2 regions of the Stenotrophomonas sp. KH_052 genome follow, and region 1 is predicted to be linked to the other one. Evidence: predicted binding sites of a transcription regulator. Region 1 holds the regulator's gene; the other holds the start of a gene.
What was found. Region 1 encodes HrcA, which represses chaperone genes, less so after heat shock. Its sites were predicted from a motif close to TTNGCACTCNNNNNNNNNGAGTGCNAA; they were not measured.
Positions count from the first base shown of each region.

Region 2: rpoH (RNA polymerase sigma factor RpoH) is a predicted target of HrcA. The motif match lies at 2,928-2,954, and genes of this name have one in related genera.

Region 1 is NZ_CM174475.1:1,846,708-1,850,846, reverse strand. Features, by position in the region: gene dnaK (molecular chaperone DnaK) at 1-956, opposite strand, end outside; gene grpE (nucleotide exchange factor GrpE) at 1,139-1,654, opposite strand; gene hrcA (heat-inducible transcriptional repressor HrcA) at 1,718-2,782, opposite strand; gene recN (DNA repair protein RecN) at 2,897-4,139, shown strand, end outside.
Region 2 is NZ_CM174475.1:4,393,986-4,398,124, reverse strand. Features, by position in the region: gene AC3ITW_RS20120 (serine hydrolase domain-containing protein) at 1-559, opposite strand, end outside; gene AC3ITW_RS20115 (M56 family metallopeptidase) at 690-2,219, opposite strand; gene AC3ITW_RS20110 (BlaI/MecI/CopY family transcriptional regulator) at 2,216-2,608, opposite strand; gene rpoH (RNA polymerase sigma factor RpoH) at 2,966-3,841, shown strand; gene purD (phosphoribosylamine--glycine ligase) at 3,982-4,139, opposite strand, start outside.

The DNA of each region.
Region 1 (4,139 bases):
ATCGACTTCTTGATCAGTTCTTCCACCAGCGACTCCAGCTTGGCGCGGGTCAGCTTGATGTTCAGGTGCTTCGGGCCCGACGCGTCAGCGGTGACGTACGGCAGGTTCACTTCGGTCTGCTGGGCGCTGGACAGCTCGATCTTGGCGCGCTCGGCAGCATCCTTCAGGCGCTGCAGGGCCAGCGGATCCTTGCGCAGGTCGATGCCCTGGTCCTTGTTGAACTCTTCAACCAGGTACTCGATGACGCGGTTGTCGAAATCTTCGCCGCCCAGGAAAGTGTCACCGTTGGTGGCCAGCACTTCGAACTGCTTTTCACCATCGACGTTGGCGATCTCGATCACCGAAACGTCGAAGGTGCCGCCGCCCAGGTCGTACACCACGATCTTGCGATCCTTGTTGTCGCCCTTGTCCAGGCCATAGGCCAGCGCGGCCGCGGTCGGCTCGTTGATGATGCGCTTGACGTCCAGGCCGGCGATGCGACCCGCGTCCTTGGTTGCCTGGCGCTGGCTGTCGTTGAAGTAGGCCGGCACGGTGATGACCGCTTCGGTGACCTTCTCACCGAGGAAGTCCTCGGCGGTCTTCTTCATCTTCTCCAGCACCTTGGCCGAGATTTCCTGCGGCGCCATCTTCTTGGCATCGCTGGTGGCCACCCAGGCATCGCCATTGTCATGGGCCAGGATGCTGTACGGGACGTGCGCGATGTCCTTCTGCACTTCGGCGTCGGTGAACTTGCGGCCGATCAGGCGCTTCACCGCGTAGAAGGTGTTCTTGGGGTTGGTGACGGCCTGGCGCTTGGCCGAGGCGCCCACCAGGACTTCGCCGTCCTTGGTGTAGGCGACGATCGACGGGGTGGTGCGATCGCCTTCCGAATTTTCGATGACGCGGGCCTTGCCGCCGTCCATGATCGCCACGCACGAGTTGGTGGTGCCGAGGTCGATACCAATGATCTTGCCCATGGGGGAGACTCCTTGAAGGATGTTGTTTTTGTCAGTCCGGCCGTTCGGCCGGTGGATGAATGGGATGTGGGGGAGGCTCGTGGAACATTCAAGCCATCCCCCGAACGCTGTGTTTCCGGTTGTCCGGCGCGTTCAGCGTCGGGTCGGGCGCGGTTCGTGCCCGCCTCCCGGCGCCGCGGGGGTCAGTCAGCCGCCACCACCACCAGCGCCGGCCGCAGCAGGCGCTCGTTGAGCAGGTAGCCCTTCTGGAACACGGTCACCACGCTGCCCGGGGCGGCACCCGGAGTCGGCACCTGGCTGATGGCCTGGTGATGCTCCGGATTGAACGGCTGGCCGGTCGGGTCCAGCAGGACCAGGCCGTTGTCGCCGGCGACCTTCAGCAGCTGCCGGTAGGTCAGCTCCAGGCCTTCACGCAGCGGATGGGCATCATCGCCGGCGGCCTTCAGGCCGGCATCCAGGCTGTCGAACACCGGCAGCAGCTCGCCCAGCAGCTTCTCGTTGGCGAACTTGCGGGCCTGCTCGATGTCGCGGGCAACGCGCTTGCGCTGGTTCTCGAGGTCGGCGCGTTCGCGCAATACATCGGCCTTGACCTGCTCAAGCTCGGCGCGCAGGCGCTCCACTTCGTCGTTCGCGCCGGCGGCGGCGGCCGCATCGGCGGCACTCTGCTGGGATTCGATATCTGGATGTTCGTGGTTCATGTCTGGGTCCCTGGCGGTCAATCTCCGCCTCCACCCACCCTAGTGTGGGCGGGATGCTGCGTTTCAAGCGTCGGATGTTCCGGGAGTACGCCCGGCCGGTGAAAAGGCCGCGCCGAGCACATCGGCGGTGGCCTGGACCAGCGGGATCATGCGGTCGTAGGCCATCCGCTTGGGCCCGATCACGCCCAGCACGCCCAGCACCTGGCCATTGGCGGTGTATGGGGCGGTGACCAGCGAGACGCCCTGCAGCGGCATCATCCCTGTCTCCTCACCGATGAAGATGCGCACGCCCGGGGCCTGGATGGTGCGCTCCAGCAGCTGCAGGATCTCGCGTTTGCTGGAAAACAGCTCGAACAGCTCACGCAGTCGCTCCAGGTCGGACAGGTCCTGTACTCCCATCAGCCGGGTCTGGCCGGCCACCAGCATGTCGTCGGCCGGCGGCTGCAGGGCCTGCTCGGCCAGCTCGATGCTGTGCGCCAGCAGCTGCTCCAGCTCCGAGCGGGCGTCGCGCAGCTCCAGCAGCAGGCGGGTACGGATCTCGGCCATTGGCAGGCCGGCGAAATGGGCATTGAGGTAGTTGGCGACCTGCTCCAGCTGGCCTGGCGCGAAGTCCTGACGGGTCTCGATGACCCGGTTCTGCACCTCGTTGTCGGCGAACACCAGGATCGCCAGCACCCGGCGTCCGTCCAGCGCCACGAAATCGATCTGGCGGAAGGCGAACTGCTCGCGTCGTGGCGCGCTGACCACGCCGACGAAATGGCTCATCGCCGACAGCAGTTCCGAGGCGCTGCCGAGCAGGGCCTGGGTGCTGCCGCCGCCCGCCAGCTCCTGACGCAGGCGGGCCAGCTCGCCCTCACCCGGTGGCTGCATCTGCAGCAGGCTGTCGACGAACACCCGGTAGCCATGCGCGGTCGGGACACGCCCGGCCGAGGTATGCGGCGACGCCAGCAGCCCCAGGTCTTCGAGGTCGCCAAGGATGTTGCGGATGGTGGCCGGGCTGACCTCCAGGCCGGCCACGCGCGCCAGCGTCTGCGAGCCGACCGGCTCGCCGTCCTGGATGTAACGCGCGATCAGCGTGCGCAGCAGATGGCGCGCACGCGGGGCAAGCTGGTCGGGAGAACCGTGCATGGAATCAACCTGTGAGACACGGACACTAGATAATGGCGGCGCATCACCTTGGCAAGTCATTGGACCTCCCTCGCCCACGTGCTAGCGTTGCGCGGCTGCTGATACCCCTTACCCATGCTCAGACATCTTTCGATCAAGGATTTTGCCGTCGTCCGCGCCACCGAACTGGAGTTCGGGCCCGGCATGACGGTCGTTTCAGGCGAGACCGGCGCCGGCAAGTCGCTGATGGTCGACGCCCTGGGCTTCCTGTCCGGCCTGCGCGCCGACAGTGGCGTGGTCCGCCACGGTGCCGCGCGCGCCGAGCTTTCCGCCGAATTCGCGCTGGACCAGCTGCAGGCCGCGCGCCAATGGCTGGCCGACAACGAGCTGGACGATGAGGAACAGTGCCAGCTGCGGCGGGTGATCCGCGCCGATGGCGGTTCACGTTCGTGGATCAACGGCCGCCCGGTGACGCTGGCACAGCTGGCAGACCTGGCCGGATTGCTGGTCGAAATCCATGGCCAGCATGAGCAGCAGGCCCTGCTGACGCGTCCGTCGCAGCTGGCCCTGCTCGACGCCTATGCCGGCAACGAGGACGAGCGCCGCCAGGTGCGCCGTGCCGCTGCCGCCTGGCAGACGCTGGTCGACGAATCACTTGCCCTGTCGCAACAGGGCGACGTCAGTGACCGTATCGGCTTCCTTGAACACCAGCTGCGCGAGCTCGACCGCGAGGACCTTGAGCCGGAGTCGATCGCCGCACTCGGCGCCAGCCACCGCCGCCAGGCCCATGCCAGCGCGTTGCTGAGTGCCTGCCAGGCCGCCAGCAACCAGCTCAACGGCGACGACGGCAGTTCCGCGCTGGACCTGCTGCAACAGGTCCGCCACGAGCTGTCGCGGCTGATCGAGCACGACCCGCGCCTGGGCGAGGTGGACGGCCTGATCGAGAACGCCTCGATCCAGCTGCACGAAGCCCTGTCGCTGCTGGACCGGGTGCACGACGACCTCGACGCCGACCCCGAACAGTTCGAGGAGAACGAGCGCCGCCTCGGCCGACTGCACGACCTGGCCCGCAAGCACCGCGTGCCGATGGACGAGCTCGGCGCGCAGCGCGAGCGCATGCATGCCGAAGTGGAACAGCTGCGCGGCGCCGACGAGCGCCTGCAGCGCCTGGCCGGCGAGATCGACAAGGCCGTCGCCGCCTGGCGCGTACAGGCCGACGTGCTGTCCGCCAGCCGCCGCAGCGCTGCTGCCGAACTGTCGGCCACCACCACCGGCATCATTGCCGAGCTGGGCATGGGCGGCGGCCAGTTCCTGATCGAGCTGGAGCCGCAGGACGCCGGCAAGCCCGATCCGCAGGGTGCCGAACGCGTGGAATTCC
Region 2 (4,139 bases), 2.3 Mb from region 1:
GCGCCAGTCCATCCAGTGTCTGCAGCAAGGTCGGAAGGCGTTCGGCGGGCTGGTAGTCCTGGAAGCCATGCACGTTGAAGCCGGCAGTGTGCGAGAGCAGCATGCGCAGGTTGATCGGCGGGTGCTGTCCCTGCGAATCGGCAGGCAGGTGCCAGCGGCGCAGGCGATGGTCGATGTTCTCCTCCAGCGAGACCTTGCCGGCAGCAACCAGCTTCAGGGTGGTTGCCGCAGTGCCCATTTTGCTGACCGAGCCGACCGAGAACACGGTATCGGCATCCACCGCGTCGCGCGTGCCGGCCTGGCGCAGGCCGTATCCGGCGGCGTACACCACCTTGCCATCGCGGATCACCGCAATGGCGGCACCCGGTACCTTGTAGTGGGTCAGGCGTTCTTCGATCGACCACTGCGGCAGCGCGGCGCCCAGCTGCGCGGTGCTGGGGCGCAGGCCATGGGCCATTGCCTGCGCAAAGCGCGCAGCGTCTTCAGCGCTGGCGTCAGTGGCCATCACGTGGAACGGGGTCAGGCAGACCAGCAGTGAACACAGCAACAGGCGGTTCATCATCGACATCCTTGCAGGAGTGGAAGAGGGGCGGGATCGGCGCACGCGTTGCCACGCACGCCTGTCGCGTCCGGTCGTTGCGGGTGGAACGGGTTACCGCCGCAGTGCAGGAGGTGATGCGGCGGAGGCGTCAGCGTCGTTCGCGGCGGGCGCCCTGCGCCAGCAGGTAATCGCGCACGGCCGCGTTGCCAGCCTGGTTCAGCGGTGTCCGCCAGCGCCCCAGCCAGCCGTCGGCTTCCACGCCCAGGTTGATGTCGGCGCCGTGCGCGAGCAGGAACTGCACGGTGACCAGGTGCCCTTCGCGCGAGGCATTTATCAGTGGCGTCTCGTCATAGGTCACGACCCGGTTGACGTCGGCACCAGCCTGCACAAGTTGCTCGACGATGGGTTGCAGGCCCAGCGCGGAAGCGACGATCAACGGATTGCCTTCGCCCAGTGCGGCACGATCAGGGTCGGCGCCCAGTTGCAGCAGCGTGTCGACCATCGCCGGATCGCGTGCACGGATGGCCTGGATCAGCGCCGTGCCATCACCGAGCACGCGTGCATCAAGATCGACGCCGGCCGCCGCCAACAGACGGACCTGCGCGACGTCATGCGTGCTGGCGGCCTGGAACAGCTTGATGACGCGCGTATCGGAGGCGCTCGCAGCCGGTGATGGGGCGAGCCGTGGTGAGATAGCCACGGCGGTGCCGGTGCAGGCCAGCAGAAGCAGCAGGCCCAGCACCAACAGGCTGCGGTGCCGGGGTGTGGGTGGCCCGGCGTCCACCAGCTGATCAATGCGCTGCGCCAGCTGGCTGCGCGCACTGAACATACCCAGTGCAAGCGTCGGCGCCTCCTCGCGCAGGGCCTGCAGCTGTTCGACGCTGGCCAGCAGCGAACCTGCATAGTCCAGCGGTTCGCGTGCCTGCATCGCAGCGCGTGCATCACAGGCCATCTCGCGCAGTACCGCCAGGCGTGCCTGGGCAAGGTGCAGGAGCGGATTCCACCAGAACAGCGCTGTTCCCGCCCGCAGCAGCGTGCTTGTCCACAGGTCGCGCCGTTGCAGGTGTGCAACCTCGTGGCGGACGATGTCGCGCAGCACGTTGTTGTCCAGGCGTGCCAGCAAGGGGCGGGGCAGGAGGATCTGCGGGTGCCACAGGCCGACGACCATCGGCCCGTCGACGGCGCAGGTGGCGATCGTCACGTGGGCGGGCACGATGTCGGCCAGGACCGCGCGCAGTCCGGCGGTCGCCGGTTGCGCCAGCCGCCGCAGCCGGCGTGCGTGCAGCATCGCGTCCAGCAGGCGCATGCCCAGCCACAGGGTGCCCAGCAGCCACAGCAGTGCAAGCAGTGTCGGCAGGGTCTTCGGCAGTTCGACGTAGTAGATGTCGGGCTGTCGTCCGGCTTCGAAGATGGCTTCTTCCGCTGTTGCCCCTTCGCCGGGCATGGGGTGGAACGCGGCCGCGGGCGGTGCCGGTACGGGCAGGGTGGTCGACCAGCCTGGCAGGAAGGCGCTGAGCGGCAGCAGCAAGGCCGCTGCCATCGCTGCGGTCAGCAGCCAGGAACGTTGTTCGGCACTGAGGGCCCGCCGCCGTGCCAGCCACAGCGCGGGCAGCAGCACGATTGCGGACAACAGCAACTGTCGTACGCCCAATGCCATCGCCAGGTCGATGAGGTTCATTCCTTCCTCCCGGCCCTGGCATCGCTGACGCGCTGCTGCAGTGCCTGCAGTTCGTTGCGGTCGATTTCGCGTTCGTCCACCAGGTGCTGTGCCAACACGTTCGGTGAGCCGTCGAAGAACTGATGCAGCAGATGGTCGAGCGCTTGCCGGCGGGCCTGCTCGCGGCTGAGCGTGGCGTGATAGATGTAGGCGCGACCTTCCTGGCGATGACTGACAAAGCCTTTCTTCGCCAGCACGTTGAACATGGTCAGCACCGTGGTGTACGCGACCGGCTTGTGTTGGCCGAGCACATCCGCCACATCGCGCACGGACGCTTCGCCCTTGTCCCAGAGGATGTCCAGGATGGCCTGCTCGGCGGGGGTGGGATTCTGCGAGACAGGGCGGGCCATGCGCTTCTACGTATGAATTAGTTGATGCATCGGAGCATGTCGCCGGGTGGCTGTCAACGGGTTTCTTAGTAGTAAAGGAGCGACCCTCAGCCTTCGGGCCTGAACACCCGGCAACGTCTCCTGGCCTGAATGGACCTCCAGGACGGCCCGTTCAGCTCCGCTTGACCGGAAATCGCCGGTTTCCGATGGGTAATTGATTGAATTCCAAGGGATTGTGAATCCCGAAAAGCGTGCTCGCCACTGTCATCAAATCGCGCTACGGTAGGGCTCTGTTTGGGACCAGTGTTGCATCAATAGGATGCTGGAACTTTTTCCTCCTTTAGCAGTCCAAATCCCGGACTGCTAAGATGGGTGCCTATGAGCCAGAACACCTCTACTGCCCTTGTGGCAAACAATCTCCCGATTCCCAGTGCGCTCGGTTCGCTGGACGCCTACATCGGTGCCGTGCACCAGATCCCGGTGTTGTCGGTCGATGACGAACAGGACCTGGCCCGTCGCTTCCGCGACGGCAACGATCTGGACGCCGCCCGCGAGCTGGTGCATTCGCACCTGCGCTTCGTGGTGCACGTGGCCCGCGGTTACAACGGCTACGGCCTTGCGCTGGGCGACCTGATCCAGGAAGGCAACATCGGCCTGATGAAGGCGGTCAAGCGCTTCGACCCGGAAATGGGCGTGCGCCTGGTCTCCTTCGCGGTGCACTGGATCCGTGCCGAGATGCACGAGTTCATCCTGAAGAACTGGCGCATCGTCAAGGTCGCTACCACCAAGGCGCAGCGCAAGCTGTTCTTCAACCTGCGCAAGTCGAAGACGCGCCTGGGCTGGATGAACGCGGCCGAAGTCAGCGCGGTGGCCAAGGATCTGAACGTGTCCGAGCGCGAGGTCATGGAAATGGAGTCGCGCCTGTCCGGTCGCGATATCGGTTTCGATGCGCCGACCGACGAGGACAACGAGCACGCGCCGCCGTCGCCGGCCGCTTATCTCGTGGCCAATGACGAAGACCCGTCGATGGCCTACGAGCGTGCCGACAGCGAAGACAACCAGATGCAGCTGCTGCGCGAAGGCTTGGCCGAGCTGGATGCGCGTTCGCGTGACATCATCCGCCGCCGCTGGCTGGATGCCGACAGCAAGGTGACGCTGCAGGAGCTGGCCGACGAGTACGGTGTGTCGGCCGAGCGTATCCGCCAGGTTGAAGCCAATGCGCTGAAGAAGATGAAGGCGCTGTTCACCGCGTAAGCGGGGTGGCGTTGGAACGAAGAAAGGCCCGGCAGCGCTGGGCCTTTCTCGTTTGTTGGGCTCATCCACGCATGGCGTGGATCTACTGCTGATTCCAGTAGAGCCACGCCATGCGTGGCTGCTCTGATATCGCGTGGGCCTCACCCCTCGCGTGCGATCGCGCGCCAACCGATGTCGTTGCGGTGGAATTCGTTGGCCCAGCTGACCTTGGCCACGCCGGCATAGGCGTTGGCCTGCGCATCGCGCACGCTGTTGCCCAGTGCGGCCACGCACAGCACGCGACCGCCCGCACTGACTA